Regions from separate parts of the Aeromonas sp. 160P genome, predicted to be linked through region 3. Evidence: riboswitches for the same ligand, from Rfam matches in the RefSeq annotation. Region 3 holds a riboswitch; each other region holds the start of a gene.
What was found. A riboswitch is a leader RNA that binds a small molecule or an ion and turns the genes downstream of it on or off. The one in region 3 is predicted to bind cyclic di-GMP.
Positions count from the first base shown of each region.

Region 1: it holds a riboswitch for cyclic di-GMP, as region 3 does, so the genes downstream of both, ACY8FN_RS07615 (glycosyl hydrolase family 18 protein) here and ACY8FN_RS03160 (immunoglobulin-like domain-containing protein) in region 3, are expected to answer to the same signal.
Region 2: it holds a riboswitch for cyclic di-GMP, as region 3 does, so the genes downstream of both, ACY8FN_RS19595 (glycosyl hydrolase family 18 protein) here and ACY8FN_RS03160 (immunoglobulin-like domain-containing protein) in region 3, are expected to answer to the same signal.

Region 1 covers NZ_JBUXKV010000001.1:1,594,266-1,604,900, forward strand. Annotated here, with positions in the region: rRNA gene rrf (5S ribosomal RNA) at 14-128, shown strand; gene ACY8FN_RS07580 (carboxypeptidase M32) at 460-1,938, opposite strand; gene smrA (DNA endonuclease SmrA) at 2,076-2,657, opposite strand; gene ACY8FN_RS07590 (DUF3149 domain-containing protein) at 2,847-3,011, opposite strand; gene ACY8FN_RS07595 (TraB/GumN family protein) at 3,149-4,036, opposite strand; gene ACY8FN_RS07600 (DUF1904 family protein) at 4,125-4,457, shown strand; gene ACY8FN_RS07605 (SDR family oxidoreductase) at 4,537-5,364, opposite strand; gene ACY8FN_RS07610 (OprD family outer membrane porin) at 5,506-6,948, opposite strand; cyclic di-GMP riboswitch class I at 7,787-7,869, shown strand; gene ACY8FN_RS07615 (glycosyl hydrolase family 18 protein) at 7,985-10,635, shown strand, end outside.
Region 2 covers NZ_JBUXKV010000001.1:4,212,534-4,223,168, forward strand. Annotated here, with positions in the region: gene rstB (two-component system sensor histidine kinase RstB) at 1-130, opposite strand, end outside; gene rstA (two-component system response regulator RstA) at 152-862, opposite strand; gene yajD (HNH nuclease YajD) at 1,023-1,370, opposite strand; tRNA gene ACY8FN_RS19565 (tRNA-Ala) at 1,511-1,586, opposite strand; tRNA gene ACY8FN_RS19570 (tRNA-Ala) at 1,621-1,696, opposite strand; tRNA gene ACY8FN_RS19575 (tRNA-Ala) at 1,752-1,827, opposite strand; tRNA gene ACY8FN_RS19580 (tRNA-Ala) at 1,891-1,966, opposite strand; tRNA gene ACY8FN_RS19585 (tRNA-Ala) at 1,995-2,070, opposite strand; gene ACY8FN_RS19590 (glycoside hydrolase family 19 protein) at 2,846-4,777, opposite strand; gene ACY8FN_RS19595 (glycosyl hydrolase family 18 protein) at 4,856-7,477, opposite strand; cyclic di-GMP riboswitch class I at 7,576-7,663, opposite strand; gene ACY8FN_RS19600 (glycosyl hydrolase family 18 protein) at 8,179-10,635, opposite strand, start outside.
Region 3 covers NZ_JBUXKV010000001.1:656,538-667,172, reverse strand. Annotated here, with positions in the region: gene hemB (porphobilinogen synthase) at 1-909, shown strand, start outside; gene ACY8FN_RS03160 (immunoglobulin-like domain-containing protein) at 1,071-3,266, opposite strand; cyclic di-GMP riboswitch class I at 3,314-3,398, opposite strand; gene prlC (oligopeptidase A) at 3,860-5,902, shown strand; gene ACY8FN_RS03150 (putative bifunctional diguanylate cyclase/phosphodiesterase) at 6,109-8,658, shown strand; gene ACY8FN_RS03145 (class I SAM-dependent methyltransferase) at 8,713-9,474, shown strand; gene ACY8FN_RS03140 (Rho-binding antiterminator) at 9,546-9,800, opposite strand; gene gppA (guanosine-5'-triphosphate,3'-diphosphate diphosphatase) at 9,831-10,635, opposite strand, start outside.

The DNA.
Region 1 (10,635 bases), 940 kb from region 3:
GATTAAGAATTTGCCTGGCGGCCATAGCGCCGTGGAACCACCTGATCCCATGCCGAACTCAGAAGTGAAACGCGGTAGCGCCGATGGTAGTGTGGCATTCGCCATGCGAGAGTAGGACACTGCCAGGCACCCAATACAAGAAACCCCGCTCGATGAGCGGGGTTTTTTTATTGGCTGTAATTCAGTAAATCGCCTAATAATTGACCGCAATTGACCGCAATTGACCGCAATTGACCGCAATTGACCGCAATTGAGCGGTAATAGCAGCGGTGGCTACGTGCAGCAAGGGAACCTCTGTGATAATTGCGGGCTGCGTTTATGGATAATGCTGACACATCAGCATTATGTCGGCGCTGACTTTGTGCTAAGGGTTTACAGCGCAACAAACTGCAATAAAAACGGGGCCCTGTAGTGGTCAACTAAAAATGGCCCCGTTCTGCTTTTACCTTGCAACACCCATCACTTCAGGTAGCGCTGTTCCAGATGCTGGCGCAGCCAGTGCGGGTTGAGCGCTTCACCGGTGGCGCGGCGCACCAGCTCGTCGGTGCTGTGCAGGCTCCCCTGTGACCAGATGTGGTGACCGAGCCAGTCGAAGATCTCCGGCAGGCGGCCCGCCGCGATTACCTCACCCATGCTGCCCAGCTCTTTTTCGAGGGCAAAACGCAGCTGGGCGGCATACATGGCGCCCAGGGTATAGCTCGGGAAGTAGCCGAACGAGCCGTCGGTCCAGTGAATATCCTGCATGCAGCCATTGCGGTAGTTGCCCTTGGTCGAGAGCCCCAGCCACTGCTGCATCTTGGCATCCCACAACTCGGGGATGTCGGCTACCTCGATCTTCCCTTCCACCAGATCGCGCTCCAGCTCGTAGCGCAGGATGACGTGAGCCGGATAGGTCACCTCGTCTGCATCGACCCGGATAAAGCCTGGCTCGACCCGGCTGTAGAGCTTGGCCAGATTGTCCGGTGCAAACGCCGCCTGTTCGCCGAAGTGGTGACGAATACGTGGCGCCAGCAGCGTGAGGAAGGCCGGATGATGGCCCAGCTGCATCTCGCAAAACAGGCTCTGGCTCTCGTGGATGGCCATGGAGCGGGCCTCGGCCACTGGCTGACCCAGCAGATGACGGGGCAGCCCCTGCTCGTAACGGGCGTGACCGCTCTCGTGCACTATGCCCATCAGGCTGGAGACAAACTCCTGTTCGTTATAGCGGGTAGTGATCCGCACGTCGGTCGGCACGCCACCACAGAAGGGGTGGCTGCTGACATCGAGGCGGCCGTGGGCGAAATCAAAGCCGAGCAGCCCCATCACCTCCTGACCGAGCGCCTGCTGGGTGGCGATGGGGAAGGGGCCTTGCGGCAGCAGCAGGGCATCGCCCTTCTGCTGCTCGCTCACGGTCTGAATAAGGTTCGGCAACCAGCTGGCCAGATCGCCGAAGATCTGATCGAGCCGTGCGCTGGTCATGCCTGGCTCATAGAGGGCCAGCATGGCGTCGTAGGGGCGCACGCCAAGCGCATCGGCTCGCAACTGAGCCACTTCACGGGAGAGTTTCACCACCTCCTCGAGATTGGGGGCAAAACCGGCCCAGTCGTTGTTCTTGCGCTGGCTGCGCCAGGCGTGCTCGCACTTGCTGCCGGCCAGCGACAGCGCTTCGACCAGCTCACCGGGCAGCAGGCTGGCATCTTGCCATTGCCGTTTGATCTCACGGAGGTTGGCGCGTTGCACCTCATCGAGCGGTTCACTCTCGGCCTTGGCAATCCAGTCGCCGAGCTCGGGAGCGGTGCGCTTGTGGTGGATCAGCAGACCGAGTTCGGCCATTGCTTCGGCGCGGGCTTCGTTGCCCCCCTCCGGCATCATGGCCGCCTGATCCCAGCCGCAGATGGCGGCGAGGTGACTAAAGCGGTGGATCTGCTGCTGATGTTTTTCAAGCTTTTGATATGACATGGGATTTTCCTTGTTATCGTCCCTGATGGTATGCACCCCGTACCTGGCATGATCGGGGCCGTTCGATGCTAACACCGCCGTCCCGTCGTTGACCACCTTCACGCAGGTGGGCCAAAGGCGTAGTGGCGGGAGGCGGGTTAGCCAAGCCGCTTCTGGTGCCGTTCGCGGTTTTCCGCTTTTTTGCGCTCGCTCTTGCGCAGCAGCACGTAGAGGGCGCCGCTGCCGCCGTGGCGATGCTCGGCGCTGTGGACCGCCATGACGGCGGGCAGTTGCGGCAACCAGGCGCTGACATAGCTTTTCAGCAGGGCACGCGGGGTGCTGCGCTCCCCCTTGCCGTGCAGGATCAGCAGGCAGCGGATATCCCGGACTTCACAATCCGCAATGAACTGCACCAGCGTCTGGCGCGCTTCGTTGAGGGTTTTCTGGTGCAAATCCAAGCTTGCCTGCAGCTCATATTTGCCGAGCCGCAGCTTCTTGTAGACCCCCTCCTGCACTCCATCGCGCTTGAAGCCGACGATTTCGTGCGGGTCGCGCATCTCGATAGCCTCCATGGTGAGGTGGTCGAGGGCGAGTTGCTGCGCGGTGGCAGCCTGACGGCGAGCGAGTTGCGCCTCGGTCGGGGCGGATTTGGCCGCCTGGGGATGGATGTTGTCGCTGCGAATGGGCCGCACGTCGGCCACTTCATTCATAAATAGCGAGAGTTCGTCGTTATGAGACACAGCAGGCTCCCCATAAGAAAAAGTGGGGGCCATTATAACGGCCGTAACCGGCACGGAAAACGGGGAAAGCAGGAGGGGATAAGAGGGAGCACCAGCATAAAAACCGGGGCGGTCTGGCCTGGGAATCAATGTCGTGAAAGGTAAAACAGCACAGGCGGTCAGTGTGAACTGCCGCCTGGGGTCAGGGGATTATTTCCCCGCTTTGGGTTGCTGTGAATGAGGCGGCTGCGAGTGCATCACCTTGTAGATGAAGTAGGCCGCGTAAGAGCTGATCAGCAAGAAGGTGCCGATAATCACCAGCATCGACATCAATCCCACGCTATTGCCAAACATCAGGTCCAGCCAAAAGTCCATTTTATTGCTCCTGTCACCCGGTTGATGACAGGCATGATAAATACCTCTTTGCCCCGTTTGGGATGATTCCGATCAACTCCCTTGATGGTTGTTTAATAACCAGCACAGATCTGTGATCGTTCTCACTGGACTCCTTACTACTGAGCCTGCACCGGACTTGGGATGGTGAGCGGGGTAATGTGCCACCCCTGTTGCTCCAGCAGTGCCAGCAATCCCTGTTCGCCGTAAAGGTGCAGGGCACCTACCACGATAAAGCTCTCGTTGGGCAGGGTGGACCATTTTTTCAGCCAGTTGTGGTTGCGCTCGGCCAGCAGGGTCTGCTCCATCCAGCTCTGTAGCGCGGGTGGGGCCATCTCCTCCTTGAGCAGATTGATCAGGGCTGCCTCATCCCCCTGCTGCCACGCCTTCATCACGGCGGCGAATCCGCTCTCCAGCATCGGCAGCTCATCCAGGGTGCTGGCGAGCATCAGGGTCTGGTTGTCACCTACGCTGGCCAGATAACCCAACTGCTCCAGCAGGGTTTCAAAGCCTACCACCTGCTTGCTCTCTTTGGCGGCCCGGGTGGCAAAGTGCTGGTCTACCCCGAGTTCACTGTTGAAATCGGAGCGGGCCATGGCGGCCTGGGTCAGGGTAATGGCGGCAAACCAGGGGCGCAGGGTGGCGAGGGTAGCCTCGTCGATGCCATAGCGGGCGCCCGCCATCAGGGTGCGTTGATAGAGCTCGGCAGGCAGATGATCCTTGAGGGGTTTGCCATCCACCAGTCGGGTGAGGGAGCCGGTCTGTTGCCACTGATCCGGCGTGATGCTGTTCATGTCCACCTCCATCACCAGTGCCCGGCTCTGCAGCCAGGCCCGCTCCACCGGCTCGGGCAGAGGATAAAGGGCAGGCTTGCCCGCATGGATGGAGCCCAGCAGCCAGTGTTGCTGATTGCCCTTGCTCACCCGATAAAACGCGGGATCGGCAAAGGCGTGCAGCGGTAGCAGCAGGCAGAGCAGGAAGGCAAAGAGGGTGCGATGAAATCTCATGGGGATCCTTAATATGCGCCGGGTGACTTCTCTTGCTGACAATAACTCCTATGATAAGTCCTCATTTCAGATAACCAAGAGGTTTGCCATGCCCCATCTTCGTTTTCGCGCCGTGACGCTCGATACCCTGCGACAGCTGAGCGGCCCGCTGCTGGCCGAGCTTTGCGAGCTGACCGGTGGCAAGCCGGAATTTGTCACCATGGAGCGGGTGGAGAGCTGCTGGATCCGCAACGGTGAGCCAGAGGCGGGTTTTCCGTTTGTCGAGCTGCACTGGTTTGAACGGCCGCAGGAGATGCAGGATGCCGCCGCACGTCTTATCACGCGCCATCTGAAACAGCTGCTGGGGGAGCAGACCTATGTGGTGGTGCAGGTGATCCCCATGGTCAAGAGCGCTTACTACAGCAATGGCGAGCACTATTGAAGAGAGGATAAACGTCGGGTTAGGTCGCTACGCGGCTAACTCAATCTACGCTACTGGATGCTTATCGCCAATCACGGGATCAGGCCGATTTGGCCAGCAGTTTGTCGAGCCAGCGAGTGGGCAGGATCCGTTTTAGCAGTGCAAAAATTCTGGTCGGGGTGGTCACCGGATAGCGAGCCTTTGGATTGGCGTGGGTCAGTGCGTGCAGCAGTGGCGGGATACACGCCTCGCTGGGGAGGGTAAAGCCACTGGTGGCCCCCTCTTTTTCCAGCCGGGTCAGGGTCTGGTGGTAGGCTGACTGGTGGCGGCTCTGGGCCGGATCGATGTGACGTAAAAAGGCGCTGCGGGCATTGGCGCGAAAACGGGTATCGATGGGGCCCGGTTCGATCAGGCTGATATGTACCCCGCTGCCCGCCAGCTCGAGGCGCAGGGTGTCGCTGTATCCTTCCAGTGCAAACTTGCTGGCGTTGTAGGCGCCGCGGAACTTCATGGCAACCAGCCCCAGTACCGAGCTGTTCTGCACTATCCGGCCCTCTTTGGCCTCCAGCATCGGCGGCAGTACCTGCCGGATCAGATGGTGCCAGCCAAACAGATTGGTATTGAACTGCTCCCTGAGCGCCTCGGTGGGCAGATCTTCCAGCGCACCCGGCTGGCCATAGGCGCCGTTGTTGAACAGGCCATAGAGATGGCCGCCCGCCAGATGGAGCGCCGCACTGGCGCCTAGCTCGATGGAGGCGGGATCCGCCAGATCCAGCTGTACCGCCAGCAATCCCTGTTGCTGCAAACGGGCCACATCTTCCGCCTTGCGCGCCGAGGCGATCACGGTAAAACCGTGCTGGCCCAGCGCCTGCGCGGCGGCGAGGCCAATACCGCTGGAACAACCGGTGATCAGAACAAAACGGGGCATGATGGCGTCCTTGTAACTGCTGGCAGAAGTGTGCGGGCTGGTGTGCGGATAAAACCCTTATCCGGCTCGCATGTTAGCCTGCCAACCGTAAAAAAGAAAACCGGGCCAAGTGGCCCGGTTTGCTGACATCGTATTGCCTGATTACATGATGGTAAACGGAGCAATGATGTGGAACTTGACGTCACGTTCGGAAGTAAACATGTTCGGGTAATACCAGCTGCCCAATTCGTCTTGTTTGTTGTTGTAATCGGTGAAGTGCAGTTTGAACAGAGTACCTTTCAGCTTGCCATCTTGTACGGTGTACATGACATCGAAGTTAGCTGCCCACTCTTTACCGTCAACACGAGTGCTGTTGCCATTTTCGGCATCCCAGCCGTAAGCACCAGATACACCGACAGTCCAACCAGGCGCACCAACCAGGTCATCCAGAGAACGAGTCACGCCAGCAAACAACGCTTTCTCGTTGTTTTCGTTCCAGTCGGAACGGGAGTCCCACCAAATTTCGTTGGCACCTTGAGAGTTTGCATAGCCAGTAGTCAAACGAGGTAGATAGTTACCCAAATCGCCTTCCGCTTTGGTCCACATCCCCTCCAGACGGAAACTGTACTGGGCATAGTTCCAAGCTGCAGTCAGTGCTTGCTGCCATGCCAGACCGTTATAGTCATTGTTTTCAGTATCAGATCCGTAGAATTGGTAGCTGGTGGAGAGGCCGCCCAGTACGTCAAACTTGTGAGCAAGTTTAAAGTGGTAACTGTCCATATAGCCTTCGGACTGACCGAAGGAACCGGTCACAGCAGTACCATTTTCGAAGGTATAACGGGCAGCTAAGCCGTGGATATAGTCGATGCTATTTTCATCGTTAAATGCAGTACTGCCTGCATACATCGACTTTTTAGAGAATCCAGCAGTCTCTTTAAACCATGGTGCTTTGTATTCATCGGCAATTGCGTAAGTGAGGTAGAGACCGCCAAAGTTGCCTTCGACTTGACCACCACGATAGGTACCCGGCTGATAGGACCAGTTAACACCAATCACACCAGGAACGTACAATTGTGTATAACCACCTTTAGCTGTAACACTGTCACCCAATTTAAATTTCAGTGCCGCGTTAGAAAGGCTAAACCCGCCTTCCGAAACGCCATCCATTTTTCCGCCCCATTGTCTGCCAATGAAGCTGAACTCGTTTTCTTCGTTAACACCATTGGTTTCATCAATTGAAAGGTCGTAAGCACCGAAACCACCGAGATCTAAGCCGATGAAATCCCACGCGTAACCAGAGTTAAAATTCAGGGCGACTTGAGCAGTGGCGTGGCTTAGGTTGGATTTGTATTTACCAGCTTTAGGATTTGGAATTTGTTTGTCTGGGTCGTTTGGGTCAGCCATCATAGGCCCTTCCACGCGCTGACGATCACGCTGGAAGTAGAACAGGCCACCGCTCAGTTTGGCATCATCGGCAAAGGCCTCATAGGATTTGCCGTAGGTTGGGCTCATCATGTCCTGAGCAGCCAATGCCATGCCGGGGGCGACCAGAGCGGCTACCACAGCGGCACTCAAAGCGGCGCGCTTGAAGATCACTTTTTCCATTTTTATTGCTCCTGATTTTATGGACTTAGCTTTTTTTCCGGCAGTTGGCATCGGGCCTACCGCTCGGTATTGGCATTGCAATCAAAACCCCTAAGGGGAAAAAATCTTGTCTTGGTTACCTGCGAACCCGGATGTCTTGGCACATCTGTGGTTGGCGATCCTGATCATCACATGTTGTTTTTTTATGTTCCGATTCTTGGCTATCGGACAACCATAAGAGTACGTTCGCGGTGCGAAATATCAATGAAAAGTTCCCGTCATGTTTCAAAAGTATGACCGAGTGCAAATATTCATTACCGCACCTGCAATCTGTTACATCCCCAGTATCGCGGCAATAAAAGCGTTTTCTCTTGGCTGTAGCCTGCGTTCACACTGGTTTTTATCAATCAGGGTCCGAGTAGAGCAATTAACCTCGTTGTAACAGATAAATTTTCGTTACAAAAAAACTATTCGCCATATGTTTGCCAGCTGTCACGGGAGGGAAGCGAGACGTTTGGGCCTGCTGACTGAGGTGGTGAAAACCTGAGTCATGACACATGATTTAGGTGTTCCTTTTTTATTTTTGCCAGTGATTCCATAGCCTTGGCTCGTTGACCAAGGGCGCGCATTGTCACATTTCTGGCATGTCGTACCAGTGAGCCAACGCACATTACGGGGATGCAAATGAGGGTGATTTTGGTTTTTTTGACTTGGCTAACAGTATGAAATTAATGATAAAAACATTAATTTCGGCTGACTGAAAACGGAGGGGGCGGCGGAAACTCACATATTTTCTTTCGAGAATTAAGATTGAGGCTCTGCAGGTTGCTTCCTATACTCGGCCTGTTCCTCACGGAACCCAGGTAAAGGGCAAACCGGTAGTGATGTCGGGGCGCAATGCCTCCGGTCTTGATCATGGATCCAGATAGCGGGGTTTCCCTGGGTGAGGGTGGTTTTTGTGGCAGGTCCATTGCCAGTTGTCTGCGCCCATCATGCAGGTTGCGATTGTTCTTTGCCTTGGTGACCAACGCCAAGACAAAACAAGGAAGATAACAATATGCGACAGCTCTTCAGACCCAGCAGGCTTGCCATGCTGGTCGCCCTTGCGGCTGCGCCCGCCTGGGCTCAGGCCGCTTATCCCGCCTACAAATCCGGTACTGCCTACAAGGCTGGCGATATCGTCAGCAACGTCGGCGCGCTCTACGAGTGCAAAGAATTTCCCTATTCAGGCTGGTGCGGGGCATCTCCTTATCACTATGAACCGGGCGTTGGTGTGGTCTGGGCCGATGCCTGGAGGCTCTATGGCGGCGAGGTGCCACCCCCGGCGCTCGGCGTAGCTGTCAGCTCACCGGCTGCCGGTGCCAGTTTCAATGAAGGTGCCAGCGTGGCGCTGGCGGTGAGCTTGAGCGGCCCGGTGACTGCATTGGTCAAAGTCGAATACCTCATCGACGGCAAGCTGGTCGCTACGGCGAGCGCCGCTCCCTGGAATGCCAGCTGGAGTGCCGCCGGAGTGGGGGCCCATGCTCTGAAAGCCAGGGCGCTGGATAAAGATGGCAAGGTGTTGAGTGAAGCGGATTCCAGCTTCAAGGTCGCCGCCGTGGTGGCACCAGAGGCGCCCAAGGCGAGCATCAGCAGCCCGGCCAATGGCGCCAAGGTGACGCTGGGTCGCAGTGTGGCGGTGAGCGGCAATGTCACCGATGCCAATAACGATGTGGCCAAAGTCGAGCTCTATGTCGACGGCAAGAAGATGGGTGAAGATACCACTGCTCCCTGGCAGGTCAATTGGACGCCGGATGCCAAAGGCAGTGCTGCCCTCAAGCTGGTGGCCACCGACAAGACCAATCTGAGCGGCGAGTCGGCGGCGGTAACCGTCACTGTCGAAGAGGCCGCGTTGCCGCCAGATGGGGGAAACCTCTCCTGTGATATCCGTCAGATCTACCGTCCGGATGGCTACGAGTGCATGGGGGATGACCACGCCCGTCGGGTCATCGGCTATTTCACCTCCTGGCGCACCGGCAAGAATGGCCTGCCAGCCTATCTGGTGAGCGACATTCCGTGGAACAAGATCACTCACATCAACTATGCCTTCGCGGCTGTGGATGAGCAGAGCCACCTGATCAAGGTGGACGATGCTGCTACCAAGATGACCTGGGACGGCGTGCCGGGTGCCGAGATGGATCCTGAATTCGCCTACAAGGGCCACTTCAACCTGCTGTCGAAGTACAAGAAGCAGTATCCGGACGTGAAGACCCTGATCTCGGTAGGGGGCTGGGCTGATACCCGCGGTTTCTACACCGCCACCACCAAGGGCGACTGCTCGGTCAATACCGACGGCATCAATGCCCTCGCCAACTCGGCAGTCGGTTTCATCCGTCAGTACGGCTTTGACGGGGTCGATATCGATTACGAATACCCCACCTCCATGAAGGATGCGGGCAATCCTAACGACTTCCCGCTCTCCAACCAGTGCCGGGCCAAGCTGTTTGCCAACTACGAGGTGCTGATGAAGACCTTGCGGGCGCGGCTCGACAACGCTGGTTACGAAGATGGCCGCAAGTACATGTTGACCATCGCCTCACCGGCGTCGGCCTATTTGCTGCGCGGGATGGAGAACTTCCAGGTCACCCAGTACCTCGATTACGTCAACTTGATGACCTATGACTTCCACGGTGCCTGGAACAACTTTGTCGGCCACAACGCGGCGCTGTTTGATAACAAGGCTGATGGAGAGTTGGCCAACTGGGGCGTCTATACCCAGAAAGAGTTTGGCGGCATCGGTTACCTCAATGCGGCCTGGTCGGCACACTACTTCCGTGGTGCGCTGGCAGCCGGCAAGATCAACGTCGGTGTGCCCTATTACACCCGCGGTTGGCAAGGGGTCAGTGGTGGCACCCACGGTCTGGGTGGCAAGGCGGCCCTGCCGAGCCAGAGCGATTGCCAACCCGGCACCGGTGGCAGCACCATTCCGTGCGGCAACGGGGCGGTCGGCATCGACAACATCTGGCATGATCTCGACAAGAACGGCAAAGAGATCGGCGGTGGCGCCGTGCCCATGTGGCATGCCAAGAACCTGGAGAACGCGGCCAGCCTCGGCATCACTACCCTGCCGAGCTACGGCACAGCCTGGGGTCTGGATCCCAACAACCCTGCTCACGTGATGCAAGGCAAGTATGTGCGTTACTACGATGACAAGGCCCACGCGCCCTGGCTGTGGAACGAAGAGAAGAAAGTGTTCCTCTCCACCGAAGATGAAGAGTCAATGGGCCACAAGCTCGACTACATCATCAACCGTGGTCTGGGTGGTGTGATGTTCTGGGAGATGGCGGGCGACTACGCGTTCGATCCTGCCAAGAACGAGTACGGGATGGGGGATACCCTGACCACGCTCGCCTACGACAAGTTCGCCAAGGCGACGAAGTACCACACCAAGCAGAACGATCTGGCAGCTCCGGCGGCCCAGCTCGACATCGCAGTGAGCCTCTCCGGCTTCAAGGAAGGGGACTCCAACTACCCGATCAACCCGACCCTCAAGCTCACCAACAACTCGACCCAGACCATTCCGGGCGGTACCCGTATCGAGTTCCTGGTTCCGACCTCTACCTCCGATACCATTACCGACCAGAGCGGCATGGGGCTGAAAGTGGTTGAGAGCGGTGGCAACCAGAACTCCGACGGCATTGCGGGCGAGAAGGACTTTCACAAGGTAGG
Region 2 (10,635 bases), 3.6 Mb from region 3:
GCAACATCCGCTCGAGGTAGCGGTCACCCGCCCGCTCGGCAGTCACCTGATAGACCACGCCCACCAGCAGGATGGCCAGGGTAAAACAGCCGATCAGCAACAGATAGAACTGGATAAAGAGACGGCGCATGGCGGTGCTCCCGAAAGAGGTTTATTCCCAGGCGTGGGGAACGAACAGATAGCCCTTCTGGCGGACCGTCTTGATCCGGGTCGGGTTGTCGGGGTCATCCCCGAGCTTGCGGCGCAGGCGGGAGATGGCCACATCCATGCTGCGATCCTGGCCGTCATACTCCCGACCGCGCAGGCTGCGAAAGAGAGTTTCCCGTCCCAATATTTGGCCAGCGTGGCAAGTGAGCTCCCACAACAGATCAAAGTCAGCGGTCGAGAGGGCAATGCTCTCGCCATCAAGCCGCACATCCCGACCCGGTCCATCGACGTGCAATCGGCCAAATTGCAGTTGCTGAGGAACGCTGCTGATGGCAACGGGTTGGGTTGATGTTTGCTGGTGCTGGCGAAACTGCACCCGCAGGCGGGCAAGCAGCACCGGCGGTGGGGTGGTTTTGAGGATGTAATCGTTGGCGCCAAGCTCCAGACTCAAGATCTGGTTCATGTCGCTGTCCAGCGAGGTGAGCATCACTATGGGGCCGTCAAAGCGCGGCCGCAGATCCCGACAGAGAGACATGCCATCCTGCCCCGGCAGCATGATATCGAGCAGCACCAGATCGGGCTGTTCGGCCTCGACCCGGGCCAGTGCCATATCCCCTCTGGGTTCGAGGATCACCTCCATATCGTGGCGACCAAGCCAACGGCTGATGAGTTGGCCTATCTCGGGATCATCTTCAACAAAAAGAATGCGCTGCATAGAAAAGTTCCATTCGAAACCGATGAAGACACGATGCCGGCCAGCATAACAATTAGGTCACCTAGCTCAATCATACGCCAGGAACATCTGCGTCCCTGTTACACCACCCACAGGGAGCTGACCCGCAAAGGGGTATGAATCCATTCTGTCAGCAATCCCTCTACGACTTCTTATTCATCCGCGCTTTTAAATCAGCAAAGGGGTTATGGGTCGCACCACCGGCAGCATTTTTGGCATCTTCGCCAGCAACGACCGTTGACCCATATTGATAAGCTTCGGTGTATTTTGAATGCTCATGATCGTGACAGTACAGACAAAGCAGTTCCCAGTTACTGCCATCTTCAGGATTGTTGGTATGGTCGTGATCGATGTGATGAACCGTCAGTTCGCGAAGGTTAGAGTACACGAACTCCCGAGAGCAGCGTCCACATATCCAGGGATAGAGTTTCAGGGCTTTTTCACGGTAGCCGCTTTCCAACTGCGCATAGTGCTTAGAGATAATTGCCATAATTGATACCCGCCCTCCTGAACGTGTGAATGCAATATGGTAGCACTGCGGCCACACTGTTCGGCTGGAGAAATAAAATTTTCGTACAACAAAAAGGCCACCGCGATGCGGTGGCCTTTTTGTTTCTTGTCACAAGAATTTGGTGGAGCTACGCGGGATCGAACCGCGGACCTCTTGCATGCCATGCAAGCGCTCTCCCAGCTGAGCTATAACCCCGATTTGTGTGAATGACCTAAAGTCATTCTGAATTTGGTGGAGCTACGCGGGATCGAACCGCGGACCTCTTGCATGCCATGCAAGCGCTCTCCCAGCTGAGCTATAACCCCAAATTCTTTTTCAGACAGCGGGTTCTGGCGGCCCGTCATCTGTTACTGCAAATAGTGGTGGAGCTACGCGGGATCGAACCGCGGACCTCTTGCATGCCATGCAAGCGCTCTCCCAGCTGAGCTATAACCCCACAAAGGTCGGCTTGGGTGATACACACCGCACTGCCCTGGGTACTTCATTTCAATCAGGAACCTGGTGGAGCTACGCGGGATCGAACCGCGGACCTCTTGCATGCCATGCAAGCGCTCTCCCAGCTGAGCTATAACCCCTTTGATTCCAGATTGTTCGAGGAGAATTTGGTGGAGCTACGCGGGATCGAACCGCGGACCTCTTGCATGCCATGCAAGCGCTCTCCCAGCTGAGCTATAACCCCAACTCACCTCGGCGCTGACGAAGTTATCTCCGGCAACGGAGGCGGATGATAGGCATCGTGAGCTTTGCTGTCAACCCTAAAATAACCGCCATTGATTCGTTTAGTCAAAATTGCAGCAGTCCGCTGTTTTTACCAGCAAGGAGCATGCTATCTCTCTGTTTTATGTCACAAATCGGCTCAAACTCCGATCTCAAGCCGCGATAGAGTGCAGCCTATGCAGCCGGCCCCTTTCCGATGCAACGCTTCCGTTCTCTTGCCTTATATTGCAGGTGCGCCAACAAACTCGCCCTCATCACCCCAATAAACCCTCTCCATGAACAAGAAACCCTTTCCATAAAGAATGTTGCATTTGAAAACCCTTTCTATGATTTCGGTAAATTTACAACATAAAAAGTTGATCCAGCTCACAGATAGCCATAGGATCAAACCGTGATCCAGATCACACACCATAACCATAAATGACAGAGCGATGAGGTAATCTATGTTTGAGAATCTGGCAGTCCTGTTCCGCCTCAAGGGCGCAACCACCAAGAGCGGCATTGTAGAGAAAGATGCCTATGCCCCGTCCACCCGTGAATACTACTTTCGCTACGGCAAGTGAGTCGTGAAAGTGTTTCATAAATAACAGTAATAAAACTACATCACACATCCTATCGCAGCGCCATCAGGTGCTGTCCTGTCCCGGCCAGAGAGAGTCCTCGGCCAAACCTGAACTCCACCAAACAAGAATGGGGCCCGCAGGCCCCATCTTTTATTGCATTGGCTTATTGCCGGATCACAACTTAATCCAGGCATCGCTCCATGCGGTTCCCTTGCCGGGCTCATAAGCCCAGGCTGCACCGGAACACCAGCCGGTGTAGGGATGCGGTTTGCACTCGTAGCTGGCGTCGCCATTGCTGACGCGCTCGCCCGCTTTATAGGGAGTGCCCGCTTTGTAGGCCGGGTAGTCACCATCCGGTGGGGTTACGCCCCCCTCTTCCCCTTTGACCAGCAGAGCGTGGTTAGCGCTGCGGCTCAGGTTCCCTTCATCGGTCACCATCAGCTTGATATCCAGCTTGGTATCGCTGGCCGGCTTGGGCAGGGTCAGCTCCAGCGTGACCTGATCCAGTGCCGGGGCAGAAGCACCAGCCGGAATGGTCCAGGCATACGCCAGCGGCTTGCCTTCCGGATCGCTGGAGTGCTGCGCCGACAGGGTTACCTTGCTGCCGCCTTCGGCCTGCGCCGGGCCTGTGATGCTGGCCACCGGTGGCAGGTTGGTACCACCGCCATTATCTTCAATCACCAGCTCGGGATAGAAGTGCTGGACGCAGCGGGTGTAATCCCCCTCCTTGAAGGCGCTGAAACGGGTCTGGTAACCCACCAGCTTGCACGCATAGCTCTTGCCGCCGTTCGGATTCTCGGCCACATAGCTCCAGTCCTGCTCCCAATAGATAGGCAGGGCACCGGCGCCTTCGTTGTCAAAGTACTTCATCCCTTTGCAACCCAGCACTTCGTCAGCCGGTACCGGCACGGCGAGGTAGTTGGCAAACTCGCGGTAGTAGTTGATACGGTTCTGGGACTGGGCATGCTCGGCATTGCCGCCACACTCAACGCCACCGTTGATGATCTGGGTAGTCACCCCGAAACCGGGTACCAGACCGTTCTGCTTGTCATGCTCGTTCGGCTGCCAGGTGCCGTCGATGACGTGCAACATGGAAGGCTTGGGCGGCTGCGGATAGGTGTAGAAGAACACCGCGCTGGCAAGGTTCAACCAGCTGTCAGCCACCAGCTCCGGCTGGTCGAGCAGGGTGCGCACCGTGCCAAACATCGCCTCGGAGAAGGGGCCGTAGTTGTAGTTGTAAGAGAGCTGCTTGGCACCACGACCGAAATAGCTCTTGAACTCGCCATTGTCGAAGGTGCCGCATGGCCACTGCTGACCCTGCCATACGCTGGGGCTGCACTCGGCGTTGTAGCCGCCGCGCATCGCTTCGGTCCAGCCCATTTCACGGACATAGACCAGCGCCTGACGCCATTCGGCTTCCGGACGCCAGCTCTCGTGGCCACCGGTCTCCTGGGCGAAGTGGGCAAACATGGTCGCCAGGGTCTTGCGACAGATAGCCTCGGCATCGCGACCATCGCTGTAGTTGCTGCACAGGGCCGGGAACTTGGCAGCCGCCTGCAGCAGACCACGATAGCTGTACTCGGGGGCACGCAGCGGGAACAGGTAGTTGAACTGGCTCTCGCTGAGCAGGCTCTCCACCAGCTTGACGTTATCCGGGTTGTCGGCACGGCCCGCTTGCACCGCTTCCACCACCAGATTGTCGCGGGTAGCGATAGATGTCTTGACCGCTTCCATTCCGGGGAAGTCAGTCAGCGTCTGCTCTTTGGCATCCAGCTCTGCCTGGCTCATATAGACAGGAGCTGTGGTGCCATCCGGCGGCGTAGGTGTTGGTGTGGGCGGAGTGGGCTTGTCGTCACCGTCGCCATTGTCCGGCGGGGTCACTTCACCTTCGCCGATCAGCTTCCACGGGGTATCCCACTCGTTGGCAGCCGCCATACCGGGAGTCTGGCCCGGGTTGACCCACCACTTGGCCTCGAACACCTGGCCGTTGTAGTTGACCTGGCTACCGCCCGGATAGGATTTGTTGATGTCGTATGCTTCGGCCGCCCACAGGTGGCCGCTCAGCATCAAGCCGGCAAGCAGAAGGGTGATGCGATTTTTTTTCATTATTGTTGCTCTCTTAACTTTATTAGCAGACAAAAACGGGGTCTGAACAGACCCCGCCACAATCATAATGATCTCAACTTAACGGCAGCTTGCTGCACCGACATCAACCCAGACATCGTGCTTGCCCGGCTCATTACCTTGAGTCCACCACTTGGCCTTCCATTGACGACCGTTGTGGTTGGTCAGGTCCCCACCGTTGTAGACAACAGCAGCGTTCCAGCCCAGATCAACCTGGCTCTCCAGTGACCACTGATCCGCAGTGCGGCTCGGTTCATTGCCCTGGGTCCAGTATTTGGCACGCCATACCAGCTGGTTATGGCTGACCTTGTCACCACCGTTGTAGACCTTGCTGGCCTGCCATGCAGGCTGGTTGGCAGCTTCAGGGTCTGTGGTGGTACAGCTGTCGCCACCTTCACCGCCATCGTTAATCGGCGTAACGGTAAGACGAGTTGCTGCGCTGGCGTCGAGTGCGCCATCGGAGACGGTCAGGGTCAGGTCATAGCCAGTCTCGACATCCACTGCGGGGCCAGTGACGACCAGAGTCTCGCTGTTCTGGCCGGTGGCCGTGATCCCGGCAGGCACTTGCCATTGGTAGATCAGCTCGTCGCCATTGGGATCGGATGCCTTGGCAGTGATGCTCACCTGCTTGCCCTCTTCTACTTTGAAGCTGGCAGGCAGCGTAACGACCGGAGGCAGGTTGGGTTGCGGTGCCTTGTTGGTCACCACCACCTGATCCTTGGCAGCCAGTTGCTGGTCATCGGTCACGGTCAGCTCGAATACCAGTTGGGTATCGGCACTGACGGCGTTCACATCGGCCCGAACCTTGGCTTGCGTGGTATCACCCAGTACGGCCTGCGGACCGGAGATCTGCTTCCAGCTGTAGGTCAGGGTACCCTTTTCCGGATCGTGGGAGGCGGAACCATCCAGCATCAGGGTGGCCGGGCCGGTCACCGCCACATCGCTGCCCGCATTGGCTACCGGCGGCTTGTTGACTGGCGGGGTGATCCCTTCACCATGACCGAGGCCTTCATGCATGGCGTTGAGGATGTCGCCGTTATCGGCATCGATCTCCCAGGAGAAGAGGCCACCCAGCTTGTTGGCCAGCACATACTGGCCCTTGGCCTTGACGGAGCGATCGTCATCATAAGTGATCAGCTCGCCAGTGGAGGGCTTGAACAGGGTCGCCGCTTCTGCGGTCTCGTCGTAGTTGTATTCCCAACCCGCACCCATGTGGTTATTGACGATCTGGCGATAATCGACCACGCCATCTTCCCAGGTACCCTTGATCTTGCCAGTTGCGGTACCGGTGAAGGGATCGTTGCCCTGATAGCCGCTCACCCCTTTCCAGCCACGGCCATAAGCCGCCGCACCGACCACCAGTTTTTCGGAGTCGACACCTTGTGCCAATAGCAGATTGACCGCTTCATTGGTGTTGTAACGCTTGTTGGCGGAGCCATTGGTCGCTTGATACAGGTTGGCCTGATGACCCAGCTGGGTATTGCTCCAGCCACCGTTGTAGTCGTAGCTCATCACGAAGAGGTAATCCATGTACTGCTGGGCAGCCTTGTAATCCACATCTTCAATCTTGTCATAACCGGCACCGATGGCAGAGGTCAGCTCATAGGTGCGACCGGTCTCTGCTTCCAGCTCGTCGAGCATGGCGCGCAGCTCTTTCATGATCAGCACATAGGTAGCCCCATCCTTGGTCTTGTCGCCCAGGTTGGGGTTGGCGCCGTCACCACCCGGAAACTCATAGTCGATATCGACGCCGTCAAAGAACTTCCAGGTCTGCAGGAACTCTTTGACCGAGGCGACGAACACGTCACGCTTTGCCTTGTCATGCATGAAGTAGAAGGGGTCGGAGAGAGTCCAGCCGCCGACGGAAGGGAGGATCTTCAGGTCCGGATAGGCCTGCTTGAGGGCCATCAGGTTACCGAAGTTGCCCTTGTAGGGCTCGTCCCAGGCACCCAGCGTGCCTTGTGGCGCTTGTATCGCAGCCCAAGGATCGTGGATCGCAACCTTGAAATCTTCGCGACCGGCACAGGATTTTTGCAGCGCTCGGAAGCTGTTGCCGTTTTCGATCTCTTTGAGGCTGTCGTTGATGCCATCACCGCCGCAAATAGGGGTGAAGCCATAGAGGATATGGGTCAGGTTCTGTGCCGGGATCTTGTTTACCGGGAAATTTCGACCATAAACGCCCCACTCAACGAAGTAGGTACCGACAACCTTGCCGGATTTGTTGGCATAGGGCTTGTTGTGTTCTTGCAGAGTCGGCTTGAGCGGAACAAGGTGACTACCATCAGTATCGGCAATCAGGATCTCTTTGGCATCAGACAGGGTGCAACCATCGCCGTTGCACAGCGCGACCTGCATCTGATAGCGACCACCTTTGTTCACCTTGAAGGTGGCGGTGCCGGCCGCAGAAGAGGGACCTGACCACACTTCCTTGCCATCCAGCAGCACTTTGGCGGTCTGGCCAATATCGCCACTCCAGATGTTCCAGGTAACGGTGACATCGGCGGCGTCTTTGCGGGTCACCAGTTGGTTGTATGCACTCGCGGAGGGATTGACTTCGACAATGGCAAACTTGGTAGGGCCCCAACCAATGGCGGGTTTACCGGGAGCGGCGGCATAGGCGGCCGATGAGGCGAGCAGGCTACCGACCATCATGGCCAGCAACGCAGGTTTTGGACTTAGCATATTGCTTTCCTTTACGTTATTGAAAAACGAAAGGGCAACGCAACACGACAGGTAACACAAAGATGACCACCCCTTGGCAAAGGCAGTCTGCATAACACTGTGGTGGCCCCGCTATCTTAGGTAAACATGTCCCTTAAACCGGAAGCTTTGCGTCCCGACTTTTCAATCGGTTTGCCCTTAGCACAACTTTATTCTCGGCGATAAATAATCACTGATTGACTATATGGGTATTCAAGGGATTAAACAAATCCGACCATTGCCTTTTCCCTCGAAAAGAAACGCCACAAGTGTTTAATTTTTAAGGGTTAATTGTTTAAAGCCAGATGATTGAAACATACACTTTGTTCACAACAACAGAGGCCATGGCTTGGCCATGGATCGAGCCATAAAATAAACCGATAAAAAACAATAACTAACAAAAGTGTCATTTACGAAATACCACCCTGAACATGAATTAATAATGGTTTTATCAGCGCGCTTTTGTCACCGGCCCCGCAGCCTCCCCCCACCCAATTGACCATTCAGATACGACAAAATTGTTCGTTTGACTTTACGCCCGGGGTCGCCAGTACCGCCCCTAACCAAAAAGTGGCGTGGTGGCCCACTGAATGTCAGAGCGCGGTGGGGTAAAGAGGCGCTGGCACTGATTGCCAGACAAAAAAAACGGGGCATGACTGGCATGCCCCGTGACCATTCAACTCTTATTTACAGCTGGCGGCCCCCACATCCTGCCAGACGTCGTGTTTGCCGGGCTCGCTGCCCTTGGTCCAGTACTGCGCCTTCCACTGACGGCCGTTATAAGTGGTGATCTCGCCACCGTTGTAGGCCACATTGGCATCCCAACCCAGTTGCACCTTGCTCACCAGCAGCCACTGATCCGTGGTGCGGCTCGGCTCGTTGCCCTGAGTCCAGTACTTGGCCTGCCACACCAGCTGGTTGTGGCTCACCTTGTCACCGCTGTTATAGGTGGTTGCCGCTTTCCAGACTGGCCAATTGACTGCATCCGGATCGGTCGCCGTGCAGCCACCACCGCCGCTGGCCGGTTTGACCGTCAGACGGGTTGCCGCGCTGGCATCCAGCCCGCCGTCGGAGACGGTGAGGCTCAGGTCATAGCCGGTGTCGCTGGTCACGCTCGGGCCGGTCACTATCAGGGTGGCGCTGTTCTGGCCTGTCGCGGTGAGGCCTGCCGGCACGCTCCACTGATAGGTCAGGGGATCACCGTTCGGATCGGAGGCGGTGGCCTTGATGGTCACTTGCTTGCCCGACTCTACAGATGCCGTGGCTGGCACGCTCACCACCGGCGCCAGGTTGGCTTGCGGCGCCTTGTTGGTCACCACCACCTGATCCTTGGCACTCAACTGCTGGTCATCGGTCACCGTCAGCTCGAACACCAGATTGATGTCGGCTGCCACGGCGTTCAATACCACGCGGGCCTTGGCTTGAGTGGCATCGAGCAAGCCAGCCTGCGGCCCGGAGATCTGCTTCCAGCTGTAGCTGAGAGCGCTGTTCTCCGGATCGTGAGAGGCCGAACCATCCAGCGTCACCTCGGCCGGGCCGGTCACCTTGAGGTCACTGCCCGCGTTGGCCAATGGCGGCTTGTTGACCGGCGGCGTGATGCCACTGCCGTGGCCCAATCCTTCATGCATGGCGTTGAGGATGTCGCCGTTGTCGGCATCGATCTCCCAGGAGAAGAGGCCACCGAGCTTGTTGGCCAGCACATACTGCCCCTTGGCCTTGACCGAACGCTCGTTGTCATAGGTGATGAGATCGCCGGTCGCCGCCTTGAACAGATAGGGCCCCTCGGCCACTTCGTCGTAACCCTGCTCCCAGCCAGCCCCCATCCGGTTGTTGACGATGTCGCGGTAATCCACCACCCCATCTTCCCAGGTGCCTTTCACCTTGCCGGTCGCCTTGCCGGTGAAGGGGTTGTTGCCCTGATAACCGCTCACCCCGGTCCAGCCACGGCCATACATAGCGGCCCCGACCACCAGCTTGCCGGGGTCAACCCCCTGCGCCAGCAGCTGATTGACCGCCTTGTCGGTGGTGTACTTGGTATTGGGATCCCAGCTCGCCGCATAGAGGTTGGTCTGGTGACCCAGCTCGGTGTTGCTCCAGCCACCGTTGTAGTCGTAGGTCATCATGAAGATGTGATCCATGTAAGGCTGGGCCGCCTTGTAGTCCACATCCTGGATCTTGTCGCCCCCTGCCCCGATGGCCGAGGTGAGCTCATACTGGCGACCGGTCTCGGCCTCCAGCTCGTCGAGCATGGCCCGCAGCTCCTTCATCAGGGTCACATAGGTGGCACCATCGCTCGGGCTGCCCAGTTTCGGGTTGGCGCCCTGTCCGCCCGGGTACTCCCAGTCGATATCCACACCGTCGAAGAACTTCCAGGTCTGCAGGAACTCCTTCACCGAGCCGACGAACACATCGCGCTTGGTTTTGTCACCGAGGAAGTAGAAGGGGTCGGAGAGAGTCCAGCCACCGACCGAGGGGAGGATCTTGAGGTTCGGATAGGCCTGCTTGAGTGCCATCAGGTTGCCAAAGTTGCCCTTGTAAGGCTCGTCATGGGCGGTAAGGCGGCCTTGCGGCATCTGGATGGCAGCCCAGGGATCGTGCATCGCCACCTTGAAGTCGGCGCGGCCAGCACACGCCTTCTGCAGCGCCTGGAAGCTCCCTTCGATCCCTTTGAGACTGTCGTTGAGGCCATCCCCGCCGCAGATGGGGGTGAAACCATAGAGGATATGGGTCAGGTTCTGGGCCGGGATCTTGTCGACGGTAAACTTGCGGCCATAGACCCCCCACTCCACGTAATAAGTCCCCACCACCTTGCCGGACTTGTTGGCGTAGGGCTTGTTGTTCTCTTGCAGCGCGGCCTTGAGTGGCGCCAAGTGGCTGCCGTCGGTATCGGCGACCACGATCTCCTTGGCATCAGACAGGGTGCAGCCATCGGCGTTGCACAGCGCCACCTGCATCTGGTAACGCCCCCCTTTCTTCACCTTGAATTTGGCGCTCCCCGCCGCGGCCGAGGGGCCGGACCACACCTCCAGGCCATTGAGCAACACTTTGGCACTCTGGCCCAGATCGCCACTCCAGAGGTTCCAGTTCACCTCCACATCGGCGGCATCCTTCCGCTTGACCAGATTGTTGTAGGCAGTGGC
Region 3 (10,635 bases):
CTCATCTATCCGGTGTTTGTGCTGGAAGGGGAGAACCGCCGGGAAGCCGTTCCCTCCATGCCGGGGGTGGAGCGTCTCTCCATCGATCTGCTGCTGGAGGAGGCTGCCGAGCTGGTAGAGCTGGGCGTGCCCGCCATCGCCCTGTTCCCGGTCACCCCGCTTCAGAGCAAGAGCCTGATGGCGGAAGAGGCCTACAGCCCGGACGGACTGGCCCAGCGCACCGTGCGTGCCCTCAAGGCCCGCTTCCCGGAGCTGGGGGTGATCACCGACGTGGCGCTCGATCCGTTCACCACCCACGGTCAGGACGGTATCATCGATGATGAAGGCTATGTGCTGAACGACATCACCACCGAGATCTTGATCAAGCAGGCGCTCTCCCATGCCGAGGCCGGGGTCGACATAGTCGCGCCGTCCGACATGATGGATGGCCGCATCGGTGCCATCCGCGCTGCGCTGGAAGAGAACGGCTTCATCAACACCCAGATCATGGCCTACTCCGCCAAGTACGCTTCCTGCTACTACGGCCCATTCCGTGATGCGGTTGGCTCTGCCGGCAACCTCGGCAAGAGCAACAAGGCCACCTATCAGATGGATCCGGCCAACAGCAACGAAGCCTTGCACGAAGTGGCGCTGGATATTCAGGAAGGGGCTGACAGCGTGATGGTCAAGCCGGGCATGCCCTATCTGGACGTGATCCGTCAGGTGAAGGATCAGTTTGGCGTGCCGACTTTCGCTTATCAGGTTAGTGGTGAGTACGCCATGCACATGGCGGCGATCCAGAACGGCTGGCTGAAAGAGAAGGAGTGCATCATGGAGTCCCTGCTCTGCTTCAAGCGGGCCGGGGCCGACGGCATCCTCACCTATTTCGCCAAGCGCGTGGCGCAGTGGCTGAAGGAAGATGCCCGTTAAGCAGACGTGACCGAGCGTGTAACGGATAGAAAAGAGGGGAGCCAATGGCTCCCCTCTTTCGTTATGAATGTCGCCCGGAGATAACTCCGGGCTGTGCCAATCGCGGTTGATGCGACGTGGTGGAGGGAGCCAGCGGCTCCCTCTTGGTTATGACCTGCTGATTACAGCTTGGTCCAGGCATCGCTCCAGGCAGAGCCGGTACCCGGTGCATAGTGGCTGGTAGAGCCACCACACCAGCCGCTGTACGGCCAGGGTTTGCACTCGAAGTTGCCGCCGGCGTTGCTGACCCGATCACCGGCCTGATAGCTGGTGTTGGGGGCATAGGCCGGGTAGTCGCCATCGTTGCCGCCGTTGTCGCTCTCTTCAGCCAGGGTGACCGGGAAGCGCTGTACCACCGGCTTCTGGCCGTCAGCCAGACCGCTGATGACCACTTCATAGCTGCCGTCAGTGACGTTGCTGCCTTGCAGTACCAGCGAGCTGGTGCCATTCACTTTGCTGCTGGTGGTGCCGTGGCTGCGGCCGCTCTGCTCCAGGGTCGCAGTGATCTGTACCGGGTTGGCGGTAGTCACGTTGAAACGGATGCTGACCTGACCGTTGACTATGGTGTACTCGCTGGCCATGGCGCCAACGGTGAAGTCGCTGCTGTCGATCACCGGCGGCTTGTTGCCACCGTCACAGTCGCTGTCACCCTGAACTTTCCAGACACCCCAGTCACCTGTGGTACCCGGCTCTTCGTTCTGGGTCCACCAGCCAGCCAGCCAGTTCTTGCCGTTGTGGCTGACGATGTCGCCGCCGACGTAGACCTTCTTGGCATCCCAACCGTTTTCACAGATAGCGCCCTGCTCCTTGACGGTCACGTTGCGCTGCTGGGTCACCAGCTGACCGGCACTGTCGGTCACCTGATAGGTGAGGGTGTAGCGACCGACCTTGTTGCTGTCGACGCTGCCGCTGACCTTGATCTGGGCAGTCAGGTCACCATCTTCTTCGTCATTCGCGCTGACGCCGGTCATCGGATCGAAGGGGGTACCCAGCTCCAGCGTGGTGTCGGTGACGCCGCTGAATACCGGCTTCATGCTATAGACTTCGACGCTACGCAGCTGTTCGGTGACGTTGTTGTCACGATCGCTCACCTTGTAGGTGAGGGGGTAGAGACCGATGCGCTGGTTGTCTACCGAACCTTCCACCAGGATCTGGCCAGTCAGGTCGCCATCTTCCTTGTCGTTGGCGGTGACACCGGCCATGGGATCAAAGGCGGTGCCCTGCTTGATGCGGGTATCGCTCACGCCACTGAACACCGGCTTGCCGTTGTCGATCGGCGGAGTGATCTCCTGCTCGTGGATGAAGGGGCCGTAGCTCTTGATGAAGGATTCGTTGTAGGCCTGACCAGCGGCGTTACGACCCATGTCCCAGTTGATGGACCAGGTCATCACGCCGCGCAGGGGCTGGCCCTGGCTCTTCAGCTTGTTGAAGGCATCGAACAGATCTTGCGGATTGGTGACGTAGCCAGTGGCGGCGGCGTCGATGTTGGTCGGGATGCCGAACACCAGCTTGTCGTGGGGGATCTTGTAGTAGCCACGGGTGCCGTTGATCAGCGAGTCCGCCATGTAGTAGATGAACTCTTCTTTCAGGGCATCGTTGTTCTGGGCAATCCAGCCGAAGCCGTCGATCCAGATACCGTCGCCACCCTGGTTGTAGAACTGGGGGTTGATCCAGTCATAGTAACCTTCCAGCGCCCGCAGATAGGGGGTGTAGAGGCCGTTGGCGGTCAGGTAGGGGAACTCGGGCGCCATGGTGATGAGGAAGTTTTTCCCCTGGGCACGATAGTGATCTTTGACGATGCGCAGGGCGGCCGGGATCACGGTCTGGTTGTTGGCAGCGGTGACTGCGGTTTGCTCCAGATCGATGTCCAGACCGTCAAAACCGTAGGTCTCCACCAGACGAATGATCTCGTCAGCGAAGGCTTGCTCCTGGCCGGTGCGCAGCTCGATGTGGGCATCGGCACCGCCCAGTGCCAGCAGCACGGCGCGGCCCTGACGGTTCAGTTCAGCGATCTGTTCGATGAACTGGCTTTCATTCATGCCGGTGCCGGTATCCAGCTTGAAGGTCGGGATCGGGTTGCTGCCATAGACCTTCATGAAGGAGACATCGACCACGTTGTATTGCGGGTTGACCTGATCGAGCTTGACGCAGGGGGCGACGCCACCCTTGTAGCCAGCGCCGCCGCACCAGTTGTGCCAGTAGCCGACTACCACGCCAGATTGCGGGTTGACCATGTTCTGGCCTGCGCTGGCGGCGTGCAGCATGGGGCTGGTGGCGCCGATCAGGCAGCCCAGCAGGGAGAGTTTGAACTTGTTCATTGTTGCTCCGTACGTTGCAAAAGGAGGCCCATCAGGGGATGGGCTTCGGGGGCAGCTCCGCTGTCATAGGAAAATCCCTTAGACCGGTGGCTTTGCGTGGTGGTCTTTCGAGCCACCTTGCCTTTTTCACCCGACCTCTGTGTGGCACAGACAATCAAGTGGCCCCCCAAATTAGCCGCATATGGTAGGAGAGGGAAGATAAATTAATCAACGTGCTCTTCTGTATGTCACATTTTGGAAAAAGTTAATAATTCAAAGTGTTCCAGAGGGTCTTTGTTTAAATAACAGGATGTTCGAAGAGGGGGGAAAGCCTGATGGCCACAGGGTTGGTGAGGAATTTACCCTGATGCTCGCCACCGGTGGCATGCCTATCAGTAGCACGGGAATGATGGGGAACAAGGGCTGCGGCCTGTGTCATTAGCTGACGCGAGGTGGCCCCCGGCTGGCTGGCGGCACCCCGGTTGTGAGACGGATGGCAAAAAGGGGGCTGGAGTGTGATTCCAGCTTGATTATTGCATGGGTTGCCCACATGTTAGAAAACCATACAGAGCTGATAAAGCGGTCTGTTCAAGACCTAACAAGAGGTAACCGGGATGAATAACCCTTTGCTGACAATGGATGCACTGCCCCCTTTCAGCCAGATCCAGCCAGAGCAGGTGCAAGCTGCCGTGGTGCAGGCGATCGCTGACTGCAAGCAGAAGATCAGCGATGTGCTGGCCCAGAATGAAACCCACACCTGGGATAGCCTGATTGCCCCGCTGGAAGAGGTCAATGACCGTCTGGCTCGGATCTGGTCACCGGTCAGCCACCTTAATTCCGTCCTTAACAGCGAAGCGCTACGAGTGGCACATGATGCCTGCCTGCCGCTGCTCTCTGAGTTCCAGACTTATGTCGGCCAGCATGAAGGGCTCTATCAAGCCTATCTTGGCCTCTCCCAAAGCGATGACTTCCCGCTGCTGAGCGGCGCCCAGCGCAAGGAAATCCTCAATACCCTGCGCGATTTCCGCCTCTCCGGTATCGGTCTGCCTGCCGAGGCGCAGCAGCGTTACGGCGAAATTCAGGCCCGTCTCTCCGAGCTGGCCTCCCGCTTCAGCAACAATGTGCTGGATGCCACCCAGGGCTGGCACAAGCCGGTGACCGAGGAAGCCGAACTGGCCGGTCTGCCCGACAGCGTGCGGGCTGCTGCCCGTCAGATGGCCGAACTCAAGGGCAAAGAGGGGTGGCTGTTCACTCTGGATATCCCCTCCTATCTGCCGGTGATGATGTACTCGGACAACCGCGAACTGCGTGCCGAGATGTATCAGGCCTTCACCACTCGCGCCTCGGATCAGGGCCCCAACGGGGGTAAGTGGGACAACTCCGCCATCATGAGCGAGCTGCTCACCTTGCGCCGCGAACTGGCCCAGCTGCTTGGCTTTGCCAACTATGCCGAGCTGTCGCTGGCGACCAAGATGGCGGACAAGACCGAACAGGTGGTGAGCTTTCTCACCGATCTGGCGGCCAAATCCCTGCCGCAAGGCAAAGCCGAGCTGGAGGAGATCCGCGCCTTCGCCACCGAGCAACATGGTCAGAGCGAGCTGGCCGCCTGGGATCTCGCCTATTACGCCGAGAAGCTCAAGCAGCACAAATTCTCCATCTCCGACGAGCAGTTGCGCCCCTACTTCCCCGCCAGCAAGGTGGTGAAGGGGCTGTTCGAAGTGGTGAAGCGGGTGTTTGGCATGAAGGTGCGCGAGCGTCTCGGCATTGATACCTGGCACCCGGACGTGCGCTTCTACGACATCTTCGATGCCGAGGATGAGCTGCGTGGTAGCTTCTACCTCGATCTCTACGCCCGTGAACACAAGCAGGGCGGCGCCTGGATGGATGTGTGCCTGGGTCGTCGTTACCGTCAGGATGGCTCGCTGCAAAAGCCGGTGGCCTACCTGACCTGCAACTTCAACGGCCCGGTGGATGGCAAGCCAGCGCTGTTTACCCACAACGAAGTGGTCACCTTGTTCCACGAGTTCGGTCACGGTATTCATCATATGCTGACCCGCATCGACGTGGCCGGTGTCGCCGGGATCAACGGCGTGGCCTGGGATGCGGTGGAGCTGCCGAGCCAGTTCCTCGAGAACTGGTGCTGGGAGTCCGAGGCGCTGGCCTTTATCTCTGGCCATCATGAGACCGGCGAACCGCTGCCTGCTGATCTGCTGGAGAAGATGCTGACGGCCCGCAACTTCCAGGCGGCGATGCAGATGCTGCGCCAGCTGGAGTTTTCTCTGTTTGACTTCCGGTTGCATCAGACATTTGACCCGGCCAACCCGGATCAAATCCCGAACCTGCTGGCTGAAGTGCGCAGTCAGGTGGCGGTGATGACGCCACCCGAGTTCAACCGCTTCCAGCACAGCTTCTCCCACATTTTTGCCGGTGGCTATGCGGCGGGTTACTACAGCTATAAGTGGGCTGAAGTGCTCTCTGCTGACGCCTTCTCCCGCTTCGAGGAGGAGGGGATTTTCAATCCGGTCACCGGCCAATCCTTCCTGAAGCACATTCTGGAGAAGGGGGGCTCGAAAGAGCCAATGGAGCTGTTCCGTGCCTTCCGTGGCCGCGAGCCCAAGGTGGATGCCCTGCTGCGCCACAGCGGGATCGCTGCGTGATATCTCTCCTCCAGAACCGGGGTGAGCTTCAAGCAGGTACATATTTATGACCTTGTAGGGTCAATTTGTGACTGGTGCGACAAAAAGGGACCTTATGGTCCCTTTTTTCGAGTCTTTTTAATATCTTGCTGACTGCATATTTGCACTGCCCGCGGCTCTTCAGTAGAGTCGTGTTCTAATCAGTCAAGGTGAGAAAGCCACTTGCCATGAGGCGAGCTCTCGATTCCGTCTATCAAATCATCTCCAGTCTGGCTCATTCGAGCGGGCGGGGATATTTCGATACTTTTGTGAGTGAAATCGCCGCTGCTGTGATGGCTGATGTCGTCCTGATCTCCAGTGGGGCGTTCAATGACACCCACTTGACGGTACAGGCGGCCTATCCCTCCTCCCTTGACCCCGATACCCTGACGCTGCAACTGACGACCACCCCTGATGCTATTACCTGGCAGGAGGGCGAGGCCTGGTTCAGCGATCGTCTGCTACAGCTGTTCCCCGAGATGCCACTTGCCCGCCAGTGGCAAGCCCGGGCGTATGTCGGGATTGCCCTCAAGAATGCTGACGGCGAGACCATAGGTGTCTGCAGTTTGCTCTATCGCCAGCCCCAAACCGATATGGGCCGGGTGATGGGCTTGCTCAGGCTGCTGGGGCCACTGGCGGGCCGCGAGCTGGCGTTGCTGTTGCAGCGACAGCTGCCGCAGCCAGTGCCTGATGCCCCCCAAGTGTTGCAGAGCATGCTTTTTGAGGCTCCGGTGGGGATCGGCAAGCTGGATCTCACTGGCCGGATCCTCTGGGCCAATCCGGCTATTGAAAGGATGTTGGGTTATTCCCTCGACGAGCTGCTGCAGCGATCCATCTCTGACATCAATCACCCCGAGGACTGGCAACGCAGTCTCGAGTGCTACCAGCAAATTCACCGTGGTGAGTGCAGTCGTTTTACGCTGGAGAAGCGCTACCTGCGCAAAGGGGGGGAGATCCTGTGGGGGCGGGTCACGGTTACCCTTATCACTGACGAGCAACAGCAGCCGGACTACCTGATGGTGCTGCTGGAGAATATCGATCCTCTCAAGCGTCATGCCGAACAGCTTAAACTTTCCCACCGGGTCTATGACAACCTCTCCGAAGCCATTCTGGTGTGTGATGCCGATAGCCGCATCATCTCGGTCAACCCGGCCTTCGAGCAGATCACCGGTTACAGTGGTGACGAGGCCCGTGGCCAGCGTCCCAGCATCCTCAAGTCCGGGCTACACGATCAGACCTTCTATGCCGACATGTACCATGCGCTGGAGCGGGTGGGGGTGTGGCGCGGCGAGGTGTGGAACAAGCGCAAGAACGGCAAGCTCTATCCGCAGCAGCTGATGATAAGTACCCTGCGTGAAGCGGGAAAAATCCAGCAATATATCGCCATTTTCAGCGATCTTTCCCAAACCAAGCAGGCTGAGCAGAAGATCGCCGCCCAAGCAAACTATGACACCCTCACCAGCCTGCCCAACCGCTGGTTGTTTAGCCGCTGTTTGAGTCGTTTTTGCGAGCGGGGCGAACGCTTTTCCCTGATGGTGCTCGATCTCAATAACTTCAAGGCGGTCAACAACAGCATGGATCACCAGGCCGGTGATGCCCTGTTGCGGGAGGTATCGGATCGACTGGTGAGCCGGGTGCGTACCGAAGATATGGTGGCCCGTATCGGCGGCGACGAGTTTGCCTTTCTGGTGCCCGGTATCGTCACTCGCCGTCAGGCGGAGGTGTTTGCCAAACAGGTGATCGGCAGCTTCGCCCGTCCCTTTATGCTGGCCAACCAGCAGCTCTATGTCACCGCGACCATCGGCATGACCCTTTGTCCGGTCGATGGCAGCGAGAGCGACGAGCTGCTACGCAACGCCGAACAGGCACTGTTTGCGGCAAAGCGGCAGGGGAGGTTGCTGGGTGCCTACAGCGCGACCATGCGGGAAGAGGTGCGCCAGCGCCACCAGATGCAGCAGGATTTGGCTGAAGCGATCAAGCTGGAACAGCTGACCATGGCCTACCAGCCGATCTGGGATAACCGCAGCGGGCGGGTTGCCAAGCTGGAGGCGCTGGTACGCTGGTATCATCCCCGCTGGGGACAGGTTTCCCCCGCTGAGTTCATTCCGCTGGCGGAAGAGGCCGGCTTGATTCAGGGGTTGGGGGCACTGGTGCTGTGGCAGTCGTGCCGGGATCTGGCGCGCTTGCAGCAATCCGGTTTCCCGCAGCTGCAGATGTCGATCAACCGCTCTACCCTGGAGTTCCAGACCATAGATCCGGAAGCGAGCGAGTGGCTCAAGGTGATTCAGCACTACGGGCTTGATCCTGCCGACATCGTCATCGAAATTACCGAATCCTTGCTGATGGAGAGTAGTGATCAGCACAGGGTGCGGATCGATGCGTTGCGTGCAGCGGGGTGCCTGCTGGCCATCGATGATTTCGGCACCGGTTACTCGGCGCTCAACTACTTGCGTACCTTCCCGGTCGATCTGGTCAAAATAGATGGCTCCTTTGTTCGCCACATCCCCTTCAACGAGCAGGATCGACTGCTGCTGGACGGCATCATCAACATAGTGCACAACCTCGGCATGGAGGTGGTGATCGAAGGGGTGGAAACCCGTGAGCAGCTCAACTTCCTCTGTCAGAAGGGGTGTGCCTTCACTCAGGGCTACCTGCTCAGCCGCCCGTTGGCCTATGACGACCTGACCGATTACCTCGCCCTCAATCAACAGGGGATGAGCCTCACGGTCGTGAGCTGATCCACCGCTTCTGTTATCATGGCCGCTTCTGTGCGTGTCATGAGTCTGCCCCCTATGCCCCATATTCAGGTTATCAGTGAAGTACCCGCCCGTGATGGCGAGCTCGACGCCCTGCGTTTACGCCTTGCAGAGGTGGAGTTTGTGGCCCCGTTTGCGCTGGTACTGACTGAAGAGAGACTGGAGCTGCGCAAGCTGGATGAGCCCAAATTGGGTGCAGTCTATGTGGACTTTGTGGAAGGGGCGGTGGCGCATCGCCGCAAGTTTGGCGGCGGCCGTGGCCAGTCTATCGCCAAGGCGGTCGGGCTCAAGGCCGGAGCCACCCCTACCGTGGTGGATGCCACCGCCGGGCTGGGCCGTGATGCCTTCGTGCTCGCCTCTCTCGGTTGCAAGGTGACTCTGATCGAGCGCAGCCCCGTGGTGGCCGCCCTGTTGCAGGATGGGCTGGCGCGGGCGGTGCAGGATCCCGAGATTGGCCCCTGGGTCAGCGAGCGGATGCAGCTGCTGCAAGGCCCGGCGGTGGATAACCTGCTGGCGCTGCCAGAGCGGCCTGACGTCATCTATCTTGACCCCATGTTCCCCCACAAGCAGAAGTCGGCGCTGGTGAAAAAAGAGATGCGGGTATTCCAGTCGCTGGTGGGGCCGGATCTCGATGCGGATGCCCTGCTGCCGGCGGCGCTCAAGATGGCGAACAAGCGGGTGGTGATAAAGCGCCCGGCCTATGCTGGCTGGCTCAATGAGCACAAACCCAGCATGGCCATCGAGACCAAGGGTAACCGCTTCGATGTCTATGTGATGGCGGCGCTGGTGGCCGGTTAACTGCCTGAGTGAGTCGCGGATGCAAAAAAAGAGGGCCAACGTCATGTTGGCCCTCTTTTTTCGTACTGGATTCAGTTGGTTGGCGCGAAGCGGATTAGCTTATCTTCCCCTTGCCAACTTAGGCCTAAAGTCGCCAACTCCCCTAGACTGAGCCGTTCACCACTGTGTAGCAGCAGATATTCGACCCCTTCACAGGCCTCTATAGTGCGGATCTTGTCATCCCACTGACGACCATCGCGACTGGCGAGGGTCACCGGCAGTTGCCAGCTGGCGGCAATTTCGAGCCAGTCGTAGAGATCGCAGCTGATGGGTTGATAATCCGGCATGATCGACTCCAAAACAGCCAGGTTGCTGGTTCAGGCTTCCTGCAGGCGGGTTGGCCAGCCCATCTTTTGCTGGCGTTCCACTTCCAGGCGCAGCTCGCTGGCGCGCAGGTAGTGTTCATCCATCCAGCCCTTGGGCAGGGTCAGGGTCAGTGACTCTTCCTCGGCCTGCAGGGTGAAGTTGGGCACTGTGCCCTGAGTGCGGCGCATGCAGAGAATGAGCGAGATGCGCAGGATACGGGCCAGCCGGATCGCCTGACGACCGGTGACTGCGCCCTGTTTTTCCAGGGTTTCCAGCTTGAATTCGTCCCGCTGGTTGAACAGCAGGGCCGACAACAGCTTCTTTTGTGCAGGGGTAAAACCCGGCATATCGATGTTGTCGATGATGTAGGCAGCGTGTTGTGGTGCCTTCTTGTACTCGATACAGAGGCCCAGTTCGTGCAGCAAAGCGGCATAACGAAGGATGGGGCGACCATAACGTTTGGAGAGACGCCAGCCCGGTTGCAGCTGGCTGAATGCTTCGACGGCGGTATCACGCACCCGCTCGGCGTGCTCTTTATCCAGCTGATAGCGGCTGATCAGGCTGTCGGCGGTGCGATCTCGGGCATCACAGTCGTGATTGTTGCCCAGCAGACCGTAGATCAGGCCTTCACGCAGAGCACCACCCGCCAGGGTCATGCTCTCTATATTCAGGGTTTCAAAGATGGCGATCAGGATGGCGAGGCCGGAGGGGAACACCGTCAGCCGTTCGGCCGCCAGCCCTTCCAGTTGCAACCGATCCAGCTTGCCACAGGCAATGGCCTGACCCATCAGCTCCTGCAGTTTTGGCAGGGTAACC